Regions from separate parts of the Micromonospora sp. WMMA2032 genome, predicted to be linked through region 1. Evidence: riboswitches for the same ligand, from Rfam matches in the RefSeq annotation. Region 1 holds a riboswitch; each other region holds the start of a gene.
What was found. Region 1 has a riboswitch for cyclic di-AMP ahead of CO540_RS03125 (transglycosylase family protein). Riboswitches for the same ligand answer to the same signal wherever they lie in the genome.
Positions count from the first base shown of each region.

Region 1 (5,776 bases):
CCTCGCCGACCGCCTCGCCCGCGGCCTGTAGGTGTAAGGAAGGGCCCCTTCTTATCGCTTCGTGCAGAGGAAGGGGCCCTTCTTAACACCGGACGCTCAGGGGAGGGCGGGGTAGAGGGCGGCCACGCCGCCGGACAGTCCGGCCTGGACCCGGCGGGCGACGTCGTCGGCCAGGATCTCGTAGCTGTCGGACTCGATGCCGTCGGCAGCCATCCGGGCGACCTCGACCGGGTCGGCCTTGGGCCCGGTGACCCGGGCGGCCATCTCGGTGTCCATGTAGCCGACGTGCAGGCCGGCGACCCGGACGCCCCGGCCGGCCAGCTCGACGCGCAGCGCGTTGGTCATAGACCATTCGGCGGCCTTCGCCGCCCCGTACGCGCCGACGCCGGGGAACGTGAACCAGGACAGGGCCGACAGGACGTTCAGGATCGTCCCGCCGCCGTTCGCCGCGATCCGGGGCGCGAACGCCCGCACCACCGACAGCGTGCCGAGGTAGTGCGTCTCCAGCTCCAGCCGGATCTGGTCGAGGTCGCCGTCGAGCAGGTCGGCGCCGGTGCTCACGCCGGCGTTGTTGACCAGCAGCGTCACGTCGCCGGCGCGCTGCGCGGCGGCGGCCACCGAGGCGGGGTCGGTGACGTCCAGGCGTAGCGGGGTGACGCCGGGCAGGTCGACGCCGTCCGGGTTGCGCGCGCCGGCCCAGACCGTGGCGCCCCGCGCCACGAGTTCCGCGGCCAGGCGTCGGCCGAAGCCGCGGTTCGCGCCGGTGACCAGGGCGGTGCTTCCAGCGATCTTCATGTCTCGCTCCGAGGATGCTCAGGGTGGGTGGATCAGGAGGTCCGCAGGCCCGGACCGGGCAGCACGGCCAGCTCGTCGGCCGGCACGTCGTGCCCGGCGTCGCAGCGCAGCCGGGCGTGCACGTCCGCCCCGCAGTCGTGGTGGGTGACCAGGACGGACGGGCCGACCTCGTCGGCGGCGTACGCGTCGCCCCACTGGCGGAGAGCGACGAGCACGGGCAGCAGGTCGCGGCCCTTGGCGGTGAGCACGTACTCGTCGCGGGTGCGCTGCCCGGGCTCCCGGTAGGGCCGCCGGTCGAGCAGGCCGTCGGCGACGAGCTGCTTGAGGCGGGCGGCGGCGACCGGCTCGCTCACGCCGACCCGGCGGGCGAAGTCGTCGAAGCGTCGGGTGCCGAACGACGCCTCGCGCAGCAGGAGCAGCGTGGTGCGGTTGCCGACCACCTCGAGCGCCCGGGCGATCGAGCAGTTGGCGGTGGACCAGGAGTCGCGCTGCGCGAGGAAGTCCGTCATGGGACCGACGCTACCGAGCTGACTTAGGAAAACAAAAGCCAGCTATCTCACGTCGCGGCCCGGGAATATCCGCCGGTCACAGCTGACCGGGGTAGAAGCCGTGCCGGGCCAGCGGCTCGACGATCTGGTGCTCCTCGTACGACAGATGGGACAGCAGCGTGTCGGTGAGCAGGTCCACCGCCTCCTGGAGCCCGGTGAAGTCACCCGGCCGGCCGATCAGCTCCACCAGCGCCCGGTCGACACCCTCCACCACGCCGTGGATCACCACGTGCTCCTCCTCCAGCCGGTCCAGCACCGCCGCCAGCCCGGCGTCGGCGCGGCGCAGGTGCGGGAAGACCGAGGCGTCCTCCAGGCCGTGGTGCTGGGTCACCACGGTGCAGTACGCCGCGCAGTACGCGCCCAGCGTCCAGTTGTTCTGCCGCAGGGTCATCTCGTTCAGCGCGGCCCGCGCCCCGCCCGGCGAGACCGCGCCCCGGGTGACCTGTTCCAGCAGGTCCCGCACCTGGGCCAGCTCCCGGCGCAGGTGGTCGTGCACGTCCACCAGATGTTGCCCCGCGGCCTGCGCGTGGGCCGGGTAGACGTGCCCGGCCGGCGCCGGCGGGGCGGTCGGACGGGTCGACTCGTCCCAGAGGCGGCGGGCGCTCAGGCGTACCCCCGGGTCGGGCGTGGGGGTGACCGCGAGGGTGGTCGGGACGCCGCCGGCGGCCTGCTCCCGCGCCACGGCGCGGGCGCCGCTGCCCGGCGTGGTGCGCTCGGCCGCGACCAGCTCCCGGACCGCCGGCGCCACCTCCTGGGCGAAGAGCTGGATGGCGCGCGGCTCGTCACTGCCCAGGACGAAGGTGGTGATGCCGTGCTCCAGGGTCAGCCCGGCCAGGTCCTCCACCCACCGCCGCGGCGGCCCGGCCAGGAACCCCGTGGACGCGCGGGTGAAACTGCCGGTCACGTTGAGCATCCGGCGGATCTCGCCGGGGTCCCGCCCGGCGGCCCGCGCGCCCTCGTCGACCAGCGCGTTGAGCGCGGGCAGCTCGTCGGGCCCCTTCGGCAGGTAGGCCAGCGACGGCAGCCAGCCGTCCGCGGCGCGACCGACCAGGCGCAGCATGCGCGGCTTGTACGCGCCCACCCAGATGCCCACCGGATGGGCCGGCGCCGGTCCGCGCTTCGCGCCGACCACCCGGTAGTGCTCCCCGGCGACGCGGATCATCCCGCGTCGGTCGGTGCCCCAGACCTCCCGGATGACCTGGATCGCCTCGTCGAGCGCGTCGACCGCCGCGCCGGGGGAGAGTCGCCGCCCGCCGGCCGCCTCGATCGCGTCCCAGAACGCGCCCGCGCCCAACCCCAGCTCGACCCGGCCGCCGGTGAGCAGGTCCAGGCTGGCCACGCTGCGGGCGAGCACCACCGGTTGGCGCAGCGGCAGGTTGAGCACGTTGCCGGCCAGTCCGATCCGGTCGGTGGCGGCGGCCACGTACGACATCAGCGTCCACGTGTCCAGGAAACCCGGCTGGTAGGGGTGGTCCTGGAAGGTGACCAGGTCCAGCCCGACCTGCTCGCAGAGCGAGGCGAGGGCCACCACCTGGTCCGGCCGTCCGGCGGTGGGGGTGAGGAAGCCGCCGAAGGCCAGCTCGTGTCCGTGCTCGGTCATCCGTGCCGCTCCTCGTGCGATCTTGCCGGTCCCGCCCACGGTAGCCCGGGGCCGGGGCGTCCGGGCGGGGCGTCCGGATCCGGCCCGGACGTCCCGCTACCACGTCGCCGCGTGCCGCGTGCCCGGTCGCCCGCCTGGGTGACGAACATCCCAAGAAGTGGGCGATCGCCCGGATTCGTCCTTAGCGTCGGTGGCGTCCGCAGTCGTGGACACCACGGGCCGGTAACGCCTAATCCCGCCGCCGGCCCGGCGGTAACCGAACCTCGGCGGGAGCGGGGGACCCAACGTTCCTCGGTGCACGTCACCTCGGGGTGAAGCCGCCAGCGGCGGCCGGGCTCCTCGGCCCGAACCCGACAGCTCACCTCGTCGGCGTGGAGGAATCCCCATGGCAACTGCATACGCAGCCCGTCGTACCGCCGTCGGTGTGGTCCTGGCCGGCGCCGCGGTCCTGTTCGCTCCGGCCGTCCCGGCGAGCGCCTCCGGTGTCAACTGGGACGCCGTCGCGCGGTGCGAGTCCGGCGGCAACTGGCACATCAACACCGGCAACGGCTACTACGGCGGGCTCCAGTTCTCGCGCGGCACCTGGAGCGGCCACGGCGGGAAGAAGTACGCCGCCCGGGCGGACCTGGCCAGCCGGTCGGAGCAGATCGCCGTCGCCGAGCGGGTCCTGGACGGGCAGGGCATCGGCGCCTGGCCGGTCTGTGGCCGCAAGGGCGGATCGGGCTCGTCCCCGAAGAAGGCGGCCGACCGTGCCGCGCCGAGGAAGGCGGACCGTCCCGCGCCGAGGAAGGCCACCGACCGGCCCACCACGACGAGGTCCACTGTGGGCCGACCGGCCGGGCGGGGCGGCGCCGGCACCTACCGGGTGCGCTCCGGCGACACGCTCTCCGGCATCGCCGTCGCGGCGCACGTCGCCGGGGGTTGGCGGGCGCTGCACGAGCGCAACCGCGCTGTCGTCGGCGACGATCCGGGCCTGATCTTCCCGGGTCAGCGACTGCGCCTGCGCTGAGCCGCCGAACGCCCGGCCGGGGCTCCGGCCGGGCGTTCGCGGTCGCGCGACACGCCGGACGCGCGGCGCCCGACCTGCTCGCTTGCGGGCGGGGCCGGCCGGTGACCGTGCTCCGTCGGTGCCGGTTGCTATGGTCACGATGCTCGGCTAAGACGTGAAGAAAGCGCGGATATGACCATCGACCCGTTCTCGGCCGCCGCGAGCCTCGACGAGCTCCTGAGCCGGACGCAGCAGGCGCTCGCGGCGATGCGGTCCCGGGCCGGCGTGCACCCCGACGGCGAGCCGGGCGAGTTGCTCCGGGCCGAGGGCGCCGCGGCCGACGGCCGCGTCCGGGCGGTCGCCGTCCAGGGTGGCCGACTGGACTCGGTCGCCGTCGACCCGGACCTGGCCGGCGAGCCGCTGGAGGTCCTCTGCGGACACGTCGTCGCCGCCGTCAACGCCGCGCTGGCCGAGCTGGACGCCCGGGTCAGCGACTCGGCCCGGGCCGACGCCGACGCCCTGGCGGCCCGCCTCGGCGGCCTGCCCGACCAGGCGGAGCTGTTCAGCCGCGCGATGCACGAGGTGGCCGCGCGGATCCCACGTGACCGGGGCGCCGCGTCCCGGGCCGGCCGCCCGGCCTGACCGGCCTGCCGACGCGACGAAGCGGCCGGCCGCCCGGAGGACGACGACCGGCCGCTCGCCCTACGGTCAGCTCAGGGTGACCGCGGTGTCGTCGACGACGAAGGACGTCTGCAGGGAGCTGTCCTCCACGCCGCTGAACGAGATGGTCGCCGTGGTGCCGGCCAGCGACGAGACGTCGAAGGATCGCTGCACGTAGCCGGTGGCCTTGTTCAGGTTGGAGTAGGTCGCCAGCGTGGTGCTGCCGGCCTTGACGGTGAGCTTGTCGTACGCGGTGGTCGTGGTCGACTCCGCGCTGTCGATGTGCAGCCAGAAGCTCAGCGTCGCGCGGCAGCCGGCCGGAACGGTCACCGACTGGCTCAGGGTGTCGGTGTGCGACGAGCCGTAGCCGTCGAGCCACGCCTTGTACGAGCCGCCGTGCGCGGCCTGGCCGCTGTCCGTGGTGATGACGCCGGACGAGGCGGTCCAGTTCACGGTGCCCGACTCGAAGCCGGGGTTGGCCAGCTTGTTGCCGGAGCAGCCGCCCGACGGCGGGGTGGTCGTGGTGGTCGGCGTCGGCGTCGGGGTGCCGCCGGCGCACGTCGGGTCACCGGACTGGGCCGGCACGCTGACCGCGTTCCAGGCCGCCTTGACCGCGTCGAACTCGGCGCAGCTGCCCGGGTAGAGGTTCTTCGCGGCCTGCAGCGTCCAGGTGCGGTACTTCAGGTACGACGAGGACGAGGTCTTCAGCAGCATCGCGTTGTACATGATCTTGATGGCCTTCTGGATCCCCAGGCCGGTCACGCTGCTGCCGTTGCAGGTCGAGCTGGACGGCTGCCCGTTGGTCGGGCTGCTGCCGTTGGCCAGCAGGTAGAACCAGTGGTTGCCGGGGCCGGCGGAGGCGTGCACCTCGCCGCCCGGGACGCTGCTGGAGTAGCAGTTCGGGTCGCCGAGCGCGGACGGGTTGTACATGTTGCGGATCGGGCCGGAGCCGACCAGGTTGATCTTCTCGCCGACCAGGAAGTCCGGCGCGTCGTAGCTGGACGGCTCGTTGGCGAACCACTCGGTGGCCGCGCCGAACGTGTCCGCCACGAACTCCTGGGTGCCGCCGCCGGAGATGCCGCCCGGGGTGTGGTCGTCGATGCCGTGGCCGATCTCGTGCGCCACCACGTCGAGCGAGCCGATCCACTGCCCGGCGGTGTTCTTGCCGATCTGCACCTGGGTGCC
Region 1 covers NZ_CP024052.1:682,665-688,440, forward strand. The annotation lists gene htpG (molecular chaperone HtpG) at 1-31, shown strand, start outside; gene CO540_RS03110 (SDR family oxidoreductase) at 97-795, opposite strand; gene CO540_RS03115 (helix-turn-helix domain-containing protein) at 828-1,304, opposite strand; gene CO540_RS03120 (LLM class flavin-dependent oxidoreductase) at 1,381-2,943, opposite strand; cyclic di-AMP (ydaO/yuaA leader) riboswitch at 3,160-3,325, shown strand; gene CO540_RS03125 (transglycosylase family protein) at 3,329-3,952, shown strand; gene CO540_RS03130 (YbaB/EbfC family nucleoid-associated protein) at 4,124-4,573, shown strand; gene CO540_RS03135 (M4 family metallopeptidase) at 4,640-5,776, opposite strand, start outside.

Region 2 (5,776 bases), 1.4 Mb from region 1:
GCGGCGCCGGCCAGGGCCGCGGCGATCAGCAGCGTCCAGGGCAGCGCGGGCCGGCGGCCGGCGAGCGCGTCGAAGGCGAGGCTGGCCCGCCGGCGCGCCTCGTCGGCGGCGGTGCCGACCAGGTCGGTGGCGTCGTCGGCCAGGCCGGAGGAGTTGCGACGGGCCGCCCGGGTGGCGTCCCGCACGCTGTCACCGGCGGAGCCGACGGCGGAGAGCAGGTGCTGCCACGCCTGGTCCGCGACCCGCTCGGGCTTGCTGCGGCGGTCCATCAGGCTGGATCCGAACATCGTTCTACCTCCTCGGGTGCCGAAGCCCGGCGGCCACTTCGGACTCCGGTGTTCATCCGGCGCGTCACGGTTCACTCCCCGTGGGCTGTGCCCCGTCGGCGTGCGCGCCAAACCCGTCCCGACCGCGGCCCGGGCCGCCGTCGGGGCGAACCGGACGAACCGTGGAGAACGTGTCGGGGACCGGGTGTCCGCGCGAGGTGCGCGGGCCCGCTACCCTGGGTCGGCGGATCGGCCGGTCCGGCCCGGTCGTTCGGCCGGTCGTGGTCCGCGTCGAAGGGGAAATTGGAACCCGGAGGTCCGGATTGGGTTCGCCCAGGTGTGCCCACTCCGCGAATTGCTCATCCCGGGGGGTGGCGACGGGGGCCGTCGGAGGAATACTCTCGGTCGCGGCCCGCGTACTGATGAGGCGCCCGTACGGGCGAGTGGAGGTGCTCGCGTGAGCCTGTCGATCGTGAAGTCGGTGCGTCCGGGTGGTGTCGTCCAGATCGCGCCCCGTGGGGAGATCGACGTCGACACCGCGTACGAGGTGCGGGAAGCGATCGCCGAGGTGCTCGCGAAGGCCCGTCCCGCCCGGATCGAGCTCAACATGCGGCTTGTGACGTTCATCGACTCCGTCGGCATCAGCGCCATGGTCGCCGGCTTCCAGACGTGCGAGGTCAGCGGCGTCAAGCTCGTGGTCACCGAGCCGAGCCGGTTCGTGCACCGGCAGCTCTGGGTGACCGGTCTGCTCGGCCTCTTCGGCGCGCCCGAGCCCTGGTTCGCCGACGACGCCCCCGAGGTGCTGCCCGGCGCCTGAGCGCCGCCCTCGACCCCCCTCCGGCCTGGGGACCTTCGACCCGTTGCCAGCCCGGCTCCGGTACGGGACGATCGTCGCGACCCACGACGGCGAGGGGGATCGGTTGCAGAGCAGCGACAGCTTCAGCTACACCGTGCAGGCCCGGTGCACCCGGGCGGACGCGGTGGCCCTGCTCGGCGACCTGAGCCGGCAGGGCGAGCTGCATCCGCTGATCGTGCGGGTCCGGCAGGTGCCGTCGCGGCCCGGAGCGCTGGCCAGCTATGCGATCACCGACCGGCTGGAGCTGGGCCCGCTGCACTTCCCGGTGACCTACCAGGCGGACGTGCTGGTCGCCACCGAGGACGAGGTGGTCACCGTGGCCCGGCAGCAGCCGGCGACGACGGTCCGCAACCACACCCGGCTGCGCGACGAGCCCGACGGCGTGGTGCGGATCGACGTGGAGATCACTCTCACCGCGCCGGCCCCGCTGTTCGGCTACGCGTTCCGCCAGGCCCGCGCCGCCCACCTGGGCCTCGCGGCCCGTCTGGGCGCGACCCTGGAGGGCCGGCCGGCCTGACTCAGCCGGCCCGCCCCGCCGGGACCGGCCGGCGGGCGGGCGGGCGCAGCCGCCCCCACGGCTTCCAGGTGGACAGCACGGTGGCCACGAGCAGCAGCGTGGTGGAGACGGCGGGCGGCACCACCAGGTCGATCCGCAGGTGCGCGTCGGCCGCGCCGGCCAGCGCGCCGAGGTGCCGGACCCGGGGCGTCAGCAGGAGCAGCACCAGCCCGAGCATCACGGTGGTGAGCACGAACTTCACCAGCACCCACCGCCACCGCAGCAGCCCCCACGGGGTGAGCAGCGCGCTGGTCACCCCGATCAGCCAGACCGCGACGCTCAGCGGCGCGAACAGCCAGGTGACCAGCAACGCCGCCGCGGGGTAGACGACCTCCGGGTCGGCGCCGCGCAGCCCGGCCACGCCGAGCGCGAGCAGCCCCAGGTCGGCGCCGAGCCAGCCGAGCGAGGTGACCAGGTGCGCGGTGAGCAGCGCCTTGCGTCCGGCGGGGGAGAGTCGTCTCATGCCACCGATCGTCGGCCGTCGCGCGGCCCGCGTCGTGGGCCGCGCGACGACACCCGGGGTACGTCGGGGAGCGTAGTGCTCAGTAGACCGACAGGTGCACGTGGTTGGTGTGGTCGCTGGACGGGTCGCCGTTGCCGCCGCTGTACGACTTCCAGCCGCTGCTGGGCAGCCAGATCTGCTTGAACCAGATCACGTAGAGCACGGCGAGCGGGTCGGCGTTGCGCACGAAGTACGCGGCCAGGTTGTTGCCGTACGTCTTGTCGCCGCCGCTGGCCACCCCGCCGAAGCCGTCCTTCTGGGCGGCGAAGTCGCAGGCGCGTCCCTTCGGGTGCTCGCCGGACCCGCTGGGCCGGTGGCAGGAGACGTACCGGGTGAAGCCGGCCGCCTTGGCCTGTTGCAGCGCGTGCAGGGTGCGCGGGGTGATGCAGCCGTCGGCCGGCGTCGGGTCGTTGACGCTGCACGACTCCGCCGGCCAGGAGCCGTCGGAGTTGCGCTTGGCCGGCGTCGCGTTCGCCGTCGAGGTGCCCCGGACGCCGCCGCTGCCGGCGGACGGCCGGTCGTTCGCCACCTCCAGCGCTCGCTCGGCTTGCTGCTTGCGCTTGGCCATCACCGTGACCTGCTTGCGCTGCTCCCGGATCTCGCCGTCGAGCGCGGCGCGGGTCCGGGTCGCCTCGTCCCGGGTGGTGATGAGGTCGCGCAGCGTCCGGTCCTCGTGCGCGGCGACCTGCTCCAGCGCGGCCGCCCGGTCCATGAAGCCCTCCGGGCTGCTGCTGCCGAGCAGGGCCGCGGCGGTGCCCATCCGGCCGGTGCGGTAGGCCACCTCGGCGATCTCGCCGACCTTGGCGTCGCGTACGGCCAGTTCGGCGCCGACCGCGTCGAGTCGCTCGGTGAGCTGCTTCTGCCGGGCCACCGACCGGCTCAGCGCGGCCTTGGCCTCCAGCCAGCCCTTGCTGGCCGCGTCGAGCTGGGCGCGCAGTTCCGGCGTGCCGCCCTCGTCGTCACCGCCGGGGGCGGCGCGCAGGCCGGTCGGGGAGGCCGACCACGTCGCCGCGGCGGGGGAGGCCGGCACGGTCACGACGCCGAGGGTCAGCATCGCGACGAGCAGGGCCGCCATCCGGGCGGCCGTCCGTCGTACAGGTGCCACTGGGGGCATTCACATGTCCTTCCGTCAACCGCCGACCGGGTTAGCTGACGGGTTCGGGACGGAAGATCCCTACCGCTGACGCGGATGCACCCCACGTACGTGGTTCCCCGGCTCGCCCTGCGGGCGATTAGGCGACGGCCGCTCCACCGGCGCCGGGGTGGCGCCCCGCGGTGTGGCCGCGACCGAGCCTACCGGCGTTGCCCGGGGTCGGCTCCGTGGCCCGGAGCGGTGATCCCGGCAAAGCCGGCATTACGCCACAATAGCGGCCGAGATTTAAGTTTGCCCTAATTACCACTCGGTCGGGCCGCACGCTCCGGCCGACGCTCCGGGTTCGATCTGCAACGTGGCGTGATCGATCGAGAAGTCCTCGTGCAGGGCGGCCCGGGCGGCGGCCAGCACGGTGGCGACCTCGGCGCCGGGATCGGTGGTCAGGTGCGCCGAGGCCACCTCCATGCCCGAGGTCAGCGTCCAGACGTGCAGGTCGTGCACCTCCGCAACGCCCGGCACGGCGGCCAGTCGGTCGTGCACCGCGGTCACCTGGAGGTGTTCCGGCGCGGCCTGCACCAGGATGCGCACCGCCGCCCGGCCGAGCCGCCAGGTGCGGGGCAGGATGAACAGACCGATCGCCACGGCCACCAGCGGATCGGCCCACCACCAGTCGGTGACCGCGATGACCAGCGCGGCGCCGATCACCCCGAGCGAGCCGAGCAGGTCGCCGAGCACCTCCAGGTACGCGCCGCGCAGGTTGATGCTCTCCTGCGCCCCGGAGCGCAGCAGCGCGAAGGCGCCGACGTTGGCGAGCAGGCCGAGCACCGCCACCACGAGCATCGGGCCGGCCAGCACCTCCGGCGGGTCGCCGAACCGGCGTACCGCCTCGACCAGGACGTAGACCGCGACCGCGCCGAGCAGCACCGCGTTCGCCAGCGCCGCGAGGACCTCCAGCCGGTAGAGGCCGAACGTGCGCTGCGGATCGGTGGTGGCGCGCCGGGTGGCGGTGATCGCGGCCAGCGCCATGCCGATGCCGAGCACGTCGGTGAACATGTGCCCGGCGTCGGAGAGCAGCGCGAGCGAACCGGTCGCGAAGGCGGCCACCGCCTCGACCAGCATGAGGGCGGTGAGCAGCGCGAACGCCGCCCAGAGCCGGCCCCGGTGGCGGTGCGCCGCGTTGGTCACCGCACCGCTGTGGTCATGACCTGCGCCCACGCACACACCCTTCCCTCCCGCACCCCGGCCAGGCCCAATGTATGTTCACATCGCTATGTGTGCAAGTGAGGGTGGATCACCCGGTCGGGTCGAGCGTGGTGAGGCGCTGGGTGGCCCGGGACAACGCGACGTAGAGCGTGCGCACCCCCGAGCCGGGGTCGGCCCGGATCTCGCTCGGCGCGACCAGCACCACGCCGTCGTACTCCATGCCCTTGGCCTGCAGGCTGGTCACGACCTGGAGCCGGCCGGCGCCGAGGCCGTCCAGCCAGCCGGCCACCTCGTCCCGGCGCGGCACCGGCGTGATCACGCCGACGGTGCCCTCCACCTCGCCCAGCAGGACCCGGGCCGCCTCGACGGTGCTCGCCGGCAGCTCGGCGGCGGGCACCGTACGCTCGACCGGCGGCACGCCGGTGGAACGCACCGCGTCGGGCAGCGTCAGGTCCGGATACAGCCGGCGGATCTCCGCCGCCGCCACCGCGAAGATCTCCGCCGAGTTGCGGTAGTTGGTGGTCAGCTCGTAGCGGTGCCGCTTACGCCGGCCCAGCGCCTGGTCGCGGGCCCGGTCCAGCTCCTGCGGGTCGCCGGTCCAGGCGGTCTGCGCCGGGTCGCCGACCACCGTCCAGGACGCCAGCCGGCCCCGGCGCCCGATCATCCGCCACTGCATCGGCGAGACGTCCTGCGACTCGTCCACCACCACGTGGGCGTAGTCGCGGTAGTCCACCGGACGCTCCCGGGCCGCCGCCCGGGCGGCGCGCTGCCGGTCGGCGTGCGTGCTCAGCTCGCGGACGCCGCCGGCCAGCTGGTAGGGGTCCCGCTTCGGCTTCGCCCGCCGCACCGGAGTGCCGAGCAACGCGTCCAGCTCGTCCAGCAGCGCGACGTCGGCGACGGTCGGCCCGTCGGCGTCCAGCGACCGGTACGCCTCGGTGAGCGACCGGATCTCGGCCGAGGAGAGGATCCCGCCGGCGTAGCGGCGCAGCCGGTCCGGGCGGGCGAGCCACCCCAGCACGTGGCGCGGGTGCAACCGGGGCCACCAGGCCTTGAGGAACTCCCGGAACTCCGGCCGCTCGATGATCTCGTCCTCGAACGCGGGCTGCTCCGGCAACCGGCCCACCCGCAGCGTGCGGGCCTGCGCGTAGAGCGCGGCGAGCACCGCGTCGAACGCCGACCGGCGCACCTCGTTGCGGCGCGCGCCCCGGGTCAGCGTCCGGTCCCGGATGCCGTCCAGCGCCGGCCGCTCCAGCCGCAGCAGCTCACCGCGGTAGAGCAGGCGCAACTCCGCCGGGGAGTC
Region 2 covers NZ_CP024052.1:5,806,080-5,811,855, forward strand. The annotation lists gene CO540_RS27040 (hypothetical protein) at 1-287, opposite strand, end outside; gene CO540_RS27045 (STAS domain-containing protein) at 724-1,083, shown strand; gene CO540_RS27050 (SRPBCC family protein) at 1,127-1,639, shown strand; gene CO540_RS27055 (DUF2269 domain-containing protein) at 1,641-2,141, opposite strand; gene CO540_RS27060 (hypothetical protein) at 2,221-3,294, opposite strand; cyclic di-AMP (ydaO/yuaA leader) riboswitch at 3,299-3,429, opposite strand; gene CO540_RS27065 (cation diffusion facilitator family transporter) at 3,574-4,488, opposite strand; gene CO540_RS27070 (AAA family ATPase) at 4,565-5,776, opposite strand, start outside.
Region 2: linked by a shared signal. The riboswitch ahead of CO540_RS27060 (hypothetical protein) and the one ahead of CO540_RS03125 (transglycosylase family protein) in region 1 are both predicted to bind cyclic di-AMP.

Region 3 (5,776 bases), 3.0 Mb from region 1:
TCTCGGCCGGCGGGGTGGGCGTCGGGACGCCCGGCGGCTGCTGGTTGCAGCCGACGAACGCCGGCCGGTTGGTGGCGAAGTCCGGGTCGATGGTGACCAGCCCGGTGCGGGCCGTGCCGGTGCTCCGGAACGGCGCCTTCATCAGGTCGAAGTAGTGCGACCAGTCCCAGTAGGGGCCCGGGTCCCAGTGCATGCCCTTCACCGTGCCGGCGGTGGTGCCCGGCACGTTGTCGTGCCCGATGATGTGCTGCCGGTTGAGCGGGATGCCGAACTTCAGCGCGAGGTGGCGGACCAGCTTGGCCGAGGCCCGGTACATCGCCTCGGTGTACCAGGTGCCCTGACCGGCGAAGCCCTCGTGCTCCAGGCCGATGGACTTGGCGTTGACGTACCAGTTGCCGGCGTGCCAGCCGACGTCCTTGGCCTTGATGTGCTGGGCGACGTAGCCGTCCACCGAGCGCAGCGTGTAGTGCCAGCCCAGGTAGTCGGCCCGCTTGACCAGGTCGACGCTGGGGCCGAAGTAGCCCTCGGTGTCGTGGATGACGATGTATTCGATCTTCTGCTGCTTCGGCCGGTTGCCCAGGTCGTGGTTGCCGTAGTCGCCCGGGTCGGCGCTGAGCTGCTCGTACGGCGCGGGGATCCACTCACAGGCCAACCGGACCGGGCACTCCAGGCCGTCCGGCCGCTGCGCGTGGCGCAGGCCGAGCCGGGCCAGCCGGGACCGGTCCGGCCGGGCGGTGGTGGCGGCCAGCGTGACCCGCTGCCCGTCGTCGGTGGTCCGGGTCGCGCCCTGGCCGAGCTGGTCGTAGACCTCGTCGGCGAAGGCCGCCGCCGCGTCGGCGGTGTCCGCGCCGGAGTAGCGGGCCACCGCGCCGTACCAGGCCGCCGCGTCGGTGCCGGCGCCGACCGGCCCGCCCAGTGCCTTCTGGTAGGACGCGAGCAGCGCCGCGCCACCGCGGATGTTCGCCGCCGGGTCGGTGCGCAGCGTCTGCGCGTCGAGCCCGGTGAGCGTCGCGGCGGTGTCGATCGTCTGCAGCGAGGCGCGGGGCAGCGGGGTCTCCCGTGCCGGCGCGGCGGCGGTGGCCGGGTCGAGGGTGAGCGGGCGGGAGTCGTCGCCGCGCGGGTCCTCGTCCTCGTCGACGTGGGCGCTGCCCGGGGTGGCGAGGACGTGCGCCGCGTCGGTCAGGTGCATCGGGCCGTAGCCGCCGCTGGTGCTGGGCTGGCCCGGGTGGGTGTCCCAGCGGGACTCCAGATAGGAGACGCCGAGCAGCACGTTCTGCGGCACGCCGTACTCGGTGGCCGCGGCGGCGTACTGCTGCTGCCGGTCGGTGGCGGGTCCGGCCGTCTCCGGCGCGGCGGTCACCGGGCCGGTGACGGCCAGCGCGGTGGCGGTCGCCACGGCGGCGGCCAGCAGTATCCGTCCGCCCGACGGCGGGGTGGAGAGGTGCATCGAACCTCCTGGACAGGGATGGGGGTCACTGCGTCCCCACCCTCACTCCGCAGACCCGCGAGGGTCAATACCTTTCCAGCAGGTAATCCTTAATGAAAGAAAACTTCACCCAGGTGTCGGTACGGAGTGTCACGGCGTCCCGAGTTGCGGATCGATAACGACGGCTCCTACTCTGGTGAATCGTCGGCCGCCAGTCTCACCGTCCAACCCGGTCGGTGACGGTCCGACACCGCCGAGTCGCCCACGGGCGAGCCGGGGAACCAGGTACCTGGGGTGAATCCGCAGCGGAGCTGCGGTAGGGCGGCTCCCTTCCCGTCCGAATCCGTCAGCTAACCCGGTAGGCGGTCAGGAAGAAGGAGTACGGACGCCCGGTGGCACTCCATGCCCCGCGGCCGTCGTCGAGCCGGTCGATCGACCGGCACGTCGTCGCGCCGCGTTCCCGCTGGTCCCGCTTCACCACCGCCCTCGCCGCCCTGGTCGGCACCGCCGTCGTCCTGACCGGCGGCGCCACGGCGGCCCACGCCGAACCCTCGGTCGCCGAGATCGAGGCCCAGATCGACCGCGACTGGAACAAGCTCGAACCGGTCATCGAACAGGTCAACGCCGTACGCGAGCAGCTCGCGGTGCGGCGCAAGCAGGCCGACGCGCTCGGCCGGCAGATCGCCCCGCTGCAGGCCCGGGTGGACGCGGCGCTCGGCCAGGTCGGCGGGCTCGCCGCCGACGCGTACAAGGGCGACAACCTCTCCACCGTCAACGCCCTGCTGGGCAGCCGCTCGCCGGGCGACCTGGTCAGCGGCCTGGAGCTGCTCGACCGCTTCGCGCACCACCAGCAGGAGCAGGTGCGTGCCGTCGCCGAACTGCGCGACGAGCTGGCCGCCAAGAAGCGGCCGCTGGACCAGATGGTCGCCGACCTGAGCCGCACCGAGGCGCAGCTCGCGACGAAGAAGAAGCAGATCGACGGCGAGATCGCCCGACTGCAGAAGCTACGTCTAAAGGTCTACGGCAACGGCGGCGGCGGCCCGCTGCGCCCGGCGCCCTGCCCGTCCGGCTACCCCGGCGGCGCGGCCGGGGTCGCGGTCAAGTTCGCCTGCGCCCAGATCGGCAAGATCTACGTCTGGGGGGCCGCCGGCCCGGACCACTTCGACTGCTCCGGCCTGACCATGGCCGCCTGGGCCAAGGCCGGGGTCTCGCTGCCGCACAACGCCCGGCAGCAGCACGACGTGACGAAGCGGGTCAGCCGGTCCGAGCTGCGCGCCGGTGACCTGGTCTTCTACTACGGCGACCTGCACCACGTGGGGATGTACGTGGGCGACGGCTGGGTGGTGCACGCCTCCCAGTCCGGCAAGCCGATCACCATGAAGCGCGTCGACGACGGCGACATCAACAGCTACGGCCGCCCCGCCTGAGGTGTAAGGAAGGGCCCCCTCTTAACGCATTCTGCATAGGAGGGGGCCCCTCTTAACAAGCGGCGCTCGGCGTCAGCGGGTCGGCCAGGTGCGCCAGCTCTGCCAGGACCGGCTCGGCGTCGGGCCGCGCTGGCCCTGGTAACGCGATCCGTAGACGGCCGAGCCGTACGGGTGCTCGGCCGGCGAGGAGAGCCGGAAGATGCAGAGCTGACCGATCTTCATCCCCGGCCAGAGCGTGATCGGCAGGTTCGCCACGTTGGACAGCTCCAGCGTGACGTGGCCGGAGAAGCCCGGGTCGATGAAGCCGGCGGTGGAGTGGGTCAGCAGGCCGAGTCGGCCCAGACTGGACTTGCCCTCCAGCCGCCCGGCGAGCTGGTCGCCCAGCGAGATGACCTCCAGCGTGGAGGCGAGCACGAACTCGCCCGGGTGCAGCACGAAGGGCTGGCCCTCCGGCACCTCCACCATCGACGTCAGGTCGTCCTGCTGCACCGACGGGTCGATGTGGGTGTAGAGATGGTTGTTGAAGACCCGGAACAACCGGTCCAGGCGTACGTCGATGCTGGACGGCTGCACCAGCGTGGGCTCGAAGGGCTCCAGCGCGAGCGTGCCCGACTTGATCTCGGAGACCAGGTCGCGGTCGGAGAGCAGCATCGGAACACCATAGCGACCGGTACGGGTGACCTGCGTGTCGCACTACTTCTTCGTACACGTGTTCGATAGAATGTCCGCATGGCTTCCTGGTCCGAATTCGCCGCCGACGAGCCCCGCCTCGCCGACGAGATCCGCCTTCTGATGCAGCAGTACGGGCCGGGCTTCGGCTACCTCGCCACGGTCCGCGCCGACGGCGGCCCCCGGGTGCACCCGGTCTCCCCGGTGATCACCGCCGACGGGCTCTGGTGCTTCGTCATCGACTCCCCGAAGCGCCGCGACCTCGAGCGGGACGGCCGCTACGCGCTGCACTCCTTCCCGCCGGAGGAGAGCGACGACGAGGCCTACGTGGCGGGCCGGGCCCGTCCGGTGACCGATCCGGCCACGGTGGCCCGACTGGCCCGGGTCGCCCGGGCGGCGCCGCAGGGTGACTGGCGGCTGTTCGAGTTCACCGTCGACGTGGCGATGCTGACCCGGCGCGACCCGGTGGCCCAGCCGGGCGCCGGCCGGCCGCAGATGCGGGTCTGGCTCGACCCGCGGGGCGCCACGCCGGCACGCCGTGACCCGCTCGCCGCGGACGGCCGGCGCGGCCGGCACGGCTTCGACACCCGCCGCCCGGCTGCCTGAGCCGCCTGCCGAAACGACAGGTGCCGGCCCCGTCCGAGAACGGGACCGGCACCTGTCGTGTGGTGCGGGTGAGGTCAGGCAGCGCGGTAGGCGTTCCACGCGGTGAGCATGCGGCTCGCCTGGCCGGCGGTGAACTGGTACATGCAGGAGTCGTAGGTGTAGTCCATGAAGTTGGTGATCGGGTCCTTGCCGGCGGTGGAGCAGGTGTCCCGGCCCGTCGGGCACTGGTACGCCGGCGACGCCTCGGCCGGGGTGTCGGAGACGCTGTCACCCGAGCCGGAGCAGCCGCCCTGGAAGGTGTGGTAGAGGTTCAGCCAGTGGCCGACCTCGTGCGTACCGGTGTCGCCCTGGTTGTAGTTGGTCGCCGTGCCGCCGGGCAGCGACTCGCTGAGCACGACCACGCCGTCCATGCTGTCCAGCTTCCGCTTCGGGAAGGTCGCCCAGCCGAGCAGGCCGTCGCTCAGCTCGCCGAGGTAGATGTTGAGCGTGTTCTTGCCGCCCGTGCGCAGCGAGGTCTTCATCGAGCGCTCGGCCGAGGAGCCCTGCACGATCGGGTACCACGACGGGTTCGTCACCCGGTTGATCTTCGTGAGCTGGAACGCGAAGGCGGTTGCGGCGCCACCGGTCGAGCCCGCGTACGACTGGTTGAGCACGGTGATCTGCTGGTTGATCAGCGAGTCCGGGATGTTGCCGCCGGCCCGGGTGCTGTTCTCCTGGATCACGTGCACCACGACCGGGATGGTGACGGAGGCCAGCGGGGCGACGGTCGGGCCGGTCCGGAAGTTGGCCCGCTCGCGCTGCGCGGCGGCGAGGTCGGCCTCGCGCTCGCGCACCTGCTTGGCGGTCAGGTGGTTCGGGTCGAGCTTGGCATGGCCGCCCTTGGCGACGCGGGCGTCGGCGTGGGTGTCGGCCGGCTCGGCGCAGACGCCGGCCGGGGCGGCCGAGAAGGCCGAGGCAGCGGGGACGACGCCGACGGCGGCGGTGCTGAGCAGCAGCGCGAGGGTCGACGTCGCGACACCGGCGGTACGCCGGGTCAGCAGGTTGGGACGGGGTCCCATGGGCCCACCTCTTTCTGACGGCGTGGCAGGGGGTGTGTCACGCCGGGTCGGAAACGTGGAGCAGACGTTACATCCCATCGACGGATTTGAGAACGCCCATATGTTGCCGGCACGCAACATCCTTGATCCACTCCGGCGCGGTGGCGGGGCGGGGTGCCTGGGTGCACGGGAGTGGTGACCTCAGGTACAGTGGTGCCGCCTGCGGGTGTAGTTCAATGGCAGAACATCAGCTTCCCAAGCTGACAGTGCGGGTTCGATTCCCGTCACCCGCTCCAGCACGAAGGCCCTGGCCAGGACTCGCCTCCCGGCCAGGGTCTTCGACGTTCCACCGGCCATCAGCGCCCGTCCGGCCGCCACGGGCCACTGGCCACCGCCGTCATCAGCACGGCCCGCAGCAGTCAGTACGCCCTCGCGGCCGTCGTCTCCGAGACGCCGTTGCCGAGCAGCCTCGCCCGCCACTCGCGGATCATCGGCGTATCCAAGCGGCTCAGCTCCACCACGCCCAGATACGGGGTGATGCCCCTGCCGAGGCAGCCACCGGTACAGCGCCGCCTCAGCAGCCTGTCCAGGGCTGATGTTTCCGGATGTGC
Region 3 covers NZ_CP024052.1:4,185,010-4,190,785, reverse strand. The annotation lists gene CO540_RS19370 (N-acetylmuramoyl-L-alanine amidase) at 1-1,447, opposite strand, end outside; cyclic di-AMP (ydaO/yuaA leader) riboswitch at 1,668-1,805, shown strand; gene CO540_RS19365 (NlpC/P60 family protein) at 1,819-2,853, shown strand; gene dcd (dCTP deaminase) at 2,926-3,504, opposite strand; gene CO540_RS19355 (pyridoxamine 5'-phosphate oxidase family protein) at 3,583-4,128, shown strand; gene CO540_RS19350 (zinc metalloprotease) at 4,203-5,186, opposite strand; tRNA gene CO540_RS19345 (tRNA-Gly) at 5,388-5,461, shown strand.
Region 3: linked by a shared signal. The riboswitch ahead of CO540_RS19365 (NlpC/P60 family protein) and the one ahead of CO540_RS03125 (transglycosylase family protein) in region 1 are both predicted to bind cyclic di-AMP.

Region 4 (5,776 bases), 1.5 Mb from region 1:
GATCCCGTCCGATGGTCTGGCTGGGCGAGGTCTCCTTCGCCTTCTACCTGGTCCACGTGCTGGTCATGGTGACCGTGCTGCGGCTCACCGGCGACTGGGGCACCGGACTGCCCGGGTGGCGGGGCCCGCTCGCGGTGCTCGGCTTCCTGCTGCTCAACCTGGCGCTCGCCGCCGCCCTGCACCGCTGGGTGGAGGTGCCGATGATGCGGCGTCTCGGCCCGCGCCGGCCCCGCCCCACGTCGGCCGCCGCCGCGCCGGCGCGGTCCGTGCCGGCGCCGAGGTCGCCCGCCGACGGCGGCACCCCCACCCCGATCGAGTACGCCGGGCGGCGCCGCCCCGACTGAGCGCGTCCACCCTGGTCGGTGGTGTCACGACACGCCGACCGAGAGTGCGCGGCGGTGGGATCGGCGGTAATTTGTACCCGTGCTTCCGATCGCGCTCACCTGTCCCGTGTGGTGGGTGGCGCGCTGGGCGGCACGCATGCTGGCCAGCCTGGCCGTGGTCGTCGCCTGCTCGCTCGGCGCCACGACGCTGCCCGCCGGGGTCGCCACGGCCGCCCCGGCGCCGGCCGGTCCGGCCGTCGGTCTGACGTCGCGTACCCCGACGGGCACGCCGGTCGCCGCGCGGCCGGAGCGTGTCGACGTCGCCGAGCGGCCGGCCCCCTCCACCGGCGTCCCGGAGCCCGCGCCCCGGCACGCGGTCGCGCGGCCCGGCCACCGGGAGCCGGTCCCGGCCGGTCGGCACCCGGCGCCGGTCGGCCCCCGGGCCCCGCCCGCCCGCTGACCACACGGGCCGTCCCCGGCCCGTCCCCGCACCCACCGAACCTCACCCCGCACCCGCCTCGGCGGCCCGGCGGCGCCCGTTCCGCGGCCGCGCCCCGCCCCGACCGGCGTGCGACCTTCCCGCCACGTCTTCTCCGTGAGGTGCCGACCATGTCGCAGACCGTTCTCCACCACTTCCTCACCGCCGTCCCCGAGGCCGCCGCGATCTGGTCGGCCCTGCTCGTGCTCGCCCTCGGCCTGCTCGCCGTGCTCGTCGCCCGTCCCGACCGCGACGGCGCGGCGGACCTCGAACCCGATCCGGTCGACGCGGAGGCGCTGCACCGGGCGGACCTTGCCCGCTACGCCGACGAGGTGGCGGTGGCCGCCACCGGAGCCGCCCAGACCGCCCGCCGACGACGCGAGCGGTGGCTGGCCGTCCAGGACGAGGCGAAGCGGGCCTGGGTGGCCTTCGACGAGGCGGAGGCGGCCGCCCGCCGCCTGGCCGGCGCCGCCGCGCTGCCCGCGCCGCGCACGCCACACACCCCGTCCGAGTACGCGGCGCGGGAGCGCTGGCTGCACCACGCCGCCATGGCGGCGCACTGGCGGGGTGACCTGACCGCCCGGCAGCTCGCGGACGTGCTGGCCCACCGCAACGGGTGGGACCCGCGTCGCCATCCGGCCGAGCAGGAGATCGTGCTGGCCCGGACGATCCGTGACGGCCGACGGGCGGCCTGGGAGGCGGCCGCCGAGCGGGAGCGACAGGCCTGGCGGGACGCGGAACTGGCCGCCGACGCGGCGCGGACGCTGGCCGCCGAGACCTACGCGGCGGCCGCTGCGGTGCGGCCGTCGCCCGCCCCCCGCGCTGCGTCGGCCACCCGCGTCCGGGTGCCCACCGTCGTGCGCGGCGCCCGCTGGCGGCCGGCCCGGGTCGGCTGAGTGGCGGTCTCCGCCGAATCGTTACCCGAATGCGGTGAGCCCGCTCACGTGCGGCCCGGAAACGGGCGCTCGGCGCACAACCGGTCAGCCGACCCGACAATTGCGGGGCGTCGGCCGGTCGAATGCCCGCTTTTCGCCTTCAGATGTCGGCTCGAACCCTTGTCCCCATTGAGTGAAGTCAGTAACCGGCTGTTCCGATATCCGTAGTCGCGGACGACGTTTCCGCAGGTGGGAGCGCTTGGCTTGAGGCGTACCCACCGGTAGTGTCGGCGCGTCCGGTGCGGTTTCCGATCGCAGACGGCGACGCCGCACCGACCCGCCTAATCGTGCATACGAACCGGGGACCCACAGCAACACCGGGGTGAATCCGCGAGCCACGGCCCGCGGTAGGGCGTACTTCCCGCCCGAATCCGTCAGCTAACCCGGTCGGCGGCCACGGAAGGAGTTCCATTCCTCGTGCGAACCACCCCCCGATCGTCCCCCCACCTCCACGGCCCGGTGGTGCCGGCGCTCGCCTGACGGCGACGCCCACCCGATCCCCCGTGTGCGCCCGGCTGTCCGGGCGCTCCGTCCCGCGGCCGTCCCGCCCCGTCGAACGCGCGTGAGGTCCTCCGCGCGTGGGGCCGGCGTGTGCCGCTCACGCCCTGGAGGAACCCGTGAAGCACCACCTGAAGCGTCAGCTGCGGCGTCTCGCCACCGAGCGCCCGTACCAGATCATCGCCGGTTCGGCCGCCGCCCTCGTGTTGGCCGGCGGCACCGGTGTCGCCCTCGCCGCCACCGACGACACCCCGTCCCGGTCGGAGAACACCGTCGCGGTCGCCGAACTCGGCTCCCGCCTCGGCGAGGCCGCCAGCCGCGGCGAGGCCCGCATCGCCGTCCCGTCGCCGAGCGCCTCGCCCAGCGCCGCACCCACCGCCTCGCCCTCGGCGAAGCCGGCGGCCAAGGCCACCACTGACCCGGACACCAAGCCGAAGCCCAAGCCGAAGCCGCCGGCGAGCAAGGTGCTCGACTACGACTACCAGGCGCAGACCACCTACTACTACTGCGGCCCGGCCGCGGTGCGCAACGCGCTCAGCGCCACCGGCATCGAGCGGAGCCAGGACACGCTCGCCCTCGCCCTCGGCACCACCGAGATGGGCACCAACTCGGCCGAGGACACCACCCGTGTGCTCAACCAGCAGGTCAAGGGCAACCCGTACCGGACCCGCATGATCCCGGGCGCGGCCACCCCGGCCCAGATGGACCGGCTTCAGGCCGACGTGGTCACGGCGGTCAGCAACGGCCGCGCGGTCGTCGCCAACGTCGCCGGCGACGCCACCGACACCAACGGCGGCTGGCACTCGTTCCCGGGCGGCCACTACATCGCGGTGGTCGGCTACAAGAACGACGGCCGGACCGTCCGGATCGCCGACTCGGCCGACCCGTCGCTGCCCTCGTACTGGGTCACCACCATCGACCTGGCGAACTGGATGGCGACGCGCGGCTACTCCGCCTGACGCCTCTCGCTACACGCGAAGGCCGGCACCCCGTGTTCGGGGTGCCGGCCTTCAGTCTTACTTGGTCCACAGTGCTGGGCCACGATGTCGGTGGCCTGCTTCTCCCACTGCGCGTACGCGTCGGGGTAGGCGGAGACCTGGACGGTCTGCGCGGCCTCGGTCAGCGGCATCTTCTCCCAGCCGTCGACCTGCTTCAGGCCCTTGAGGAACGCCAGGGTCGAGTACTCGGGGTCGGTGATCTGCTCCGGCGTGCCCCAACCACTCGACGGGCGCTGCTGGAACAGGCCCAGCGAGTCGTGGTCATTCTTGTCGCCGAGGTGCCCGAGGTTCTCCAGCTTCGACTCCTGCAGGGCGGTGGCGATCGAGATGACCGCGGCCCGCTCGGGCAGGCCGGCCTTCTTCGTCGCGGCGATGATCGCCTTGGCGTTGGCCAGCTGCTCGTCGTTCAGCGTGATGGTCGACTGCTCACCCTGCACGGACGCGACCGCGACGGGCTTGCCGGCGGCGGCATGGGCGGTGTCGGCGTGGGCGGCGACCGGACCGGCGAACACACCACCGGTGAAGGCCAGACCAGCAACACCCAGGATGCTCTTGCGCAGGATCGTGTTCATGAGGGGGCTCCATTCGGGGGTCAACACACCCGGGGGGGGTGTGGGCACCGTCAGGCGCTCAAGAAGTCTTGGGGGGGGACCCGGCACGCTCGTGGAGCCTGGGGGTCAGCTCACGGGGCCGGGGATGTCCGGTTGGCTCGCGGGGCGGGGGCCTCGTCGCGGCGCCGGGATGATGTGTAACGACCGGCGGCCTGCCGTCATTCCCCGGGGGCGGGGCGGCGGCTCAGGGGTTCGCTGCCTGCTCGGTCGTTCACCCGTCTACAGCGCCGCCGACCCACCGCCGATTCCGCGTCCAGGGTGCCGCCCACCACCACCGAACCGGACACCCCACCGCATCCCAGGCGCCCGGGTGAAAGCCCACGGGTGCATCCGGACACCCGCAGACACCCGTGACGTTCCACCCAGCGGCCGCCAGCCCCGTCGGTGGAACGTCATGGCTGCATCCCGGCCGCGGAGACACCCATGACGTTCCACCCAGCGCCCGCCAGCCCCGTCGGTGGAACGCCGTGGGTGTATCCCGGCCATGGAGACACCCATGGCGTCCCACCCAGCGCCCGCCAGCCCCGTCGGTGGAACGTCATGGGTGCATCCCGGTCCGGTAGACACCCACCCCGTTCCACCCACCGTGAGCCGACGCCGCGAGTGGAACGCCATCGGTGTGTCACGCCGTACCAGAGTCCGTTCCGTCCGAGGCCGGGCAACGCCCACGAAGCACGGCCCGCGCCCGTGGCCGTCTCCCGGCGGTGAGAAAGGTGCCCAGGCGGTGTGCCGTCCCCCGCACGCCCGCCGACGACTACCCGTTGTGGCAAACAGACCGTGAAGGATACGGGCCCTCGGCGAGGGCGCGATCGTCGACGAATCTCCGGAAGGCGTCCCGTGGTGACGGACGCGCCGGCGGCGGGTGCCACGGTTGCGGAAGGCGTCGGCTCTCGCGCGTCGTGTCCGTCCGGTGGCAGACTGCGCCGTATGGGCGATACGACGGGGACCCGTCACCTGGTGCTCCTGCACGGCATGGGCGCCACCGGCGAGGTGTGGCTGCCCTGGGCGCCGCTGCTGGAGCGGCGCTGGCCCGGCCGCTGGCTCGCCCCCGACCTGGCCGGCCACGGCTGGTCGCCACCGCTGTCCGGCTACTCCTTCGCGGGCCTGGCGCAGCGCCTGGTGGAAGGGCTCGGGCCGGTCACCGAGCGATTCGGTCCGCGGGACCGGCTGGTGCTGCTCGGGCACTCGCTCGGGGGCGTGGTGGCGCTGGCGCTGGCCGCCCGGCAGCGGGGCCTGCCCGTCGACGCGGTGGTCGGCCTCGGCATCAAGGTGGTCTGGTCGCCGGCGGAGCTGGCGAAGGCGGCCGAGTTGGCCGCGCGGCCGGTGACCTGGTTCGCCAGCCGGGACGAGGCGGCCCGCCGCTACCTGCGCGTCTCCGGGCTCGCCGGACTGTTCGCCCCCGACCATCCGGTGGTCGACGCGGGGCTGCGCCGGGAGGACGGCCGCTGGCGGCTGGCGATGGACCCGGCCGCGTTCGCGGTGGGGGAGCCGCGGCTGCCCGCGTTGCTGGCCGCCACCGACGTGCCGGTGCTGCTGGCCCGCGGCGAGCTGGACCCGATGGTGAGCGACGCGCAGCTCAAGGAGTTCGGTGTGCCGGTGGCGACGCTGCCCGGGCTGGGCCACAACGCGCATGTGGAGGATCCGGCGGCGGTGCTCGCCCTGCTGGACGCCTACCTGTGAACCAGGGCGTCGTGGGTGTCGAACCGGCGACGTCCGCCTGGGCCGCCGCCGTCGTGGCTAGACTCGCCGGCCATGGGAGCGCTCATCTTCAGCCTCAACCTCACCCTGGACGGTTGCGTCGACCACCAGGAGGGGATCGCCGACGACGAGACGCACGCCTTCTTCACCCGTCTCATGGACGAGGCCGGGGCAATGCTGTGGGGGCGCGTCACCTACGAGATGATGGAGAGCTACTGGCCGGCCGTGGCCCGCG
Region 4 covers NZ_CP024052.1:2,143,155-2,148,930, reverse strand. The annotation lists gene CO540_RS09270 (acyltransferase) at 1-344, shown strand, start outside; gene CO540_RS31190 (hypothetical protein) at 424-783, shown strand; gene CO540_RS09260 (hypothetical protein) at 933-1,697, shown strand; cyclic di-AMP (ydaO/yuaA leader) riboswitch at 2,005-2,144, shown strand; gene CO540_RS09255 (C39 family peptidase) at 2,354-3,193, shown strand; gene CO540_RS09250 (hypothetical protein) at 3,181-3,804, opposite strand; gene CO540_RS09245 (alpha/beta fold hydrolase) at 4,771-5,523, shown strand; gene CO540_RS09240 (dihydrofolate reductase family protein) at 5,596-5,776, shown strand, end outside.
Region 4: linked by a shared signal. The riboswitch ahead of CO540_RS09255 (C39 family peptidase) and the one ahead of CO540_RS03125 (transglycosylase family protein) in region 1 are both predicted to bind cyclic di-AMP.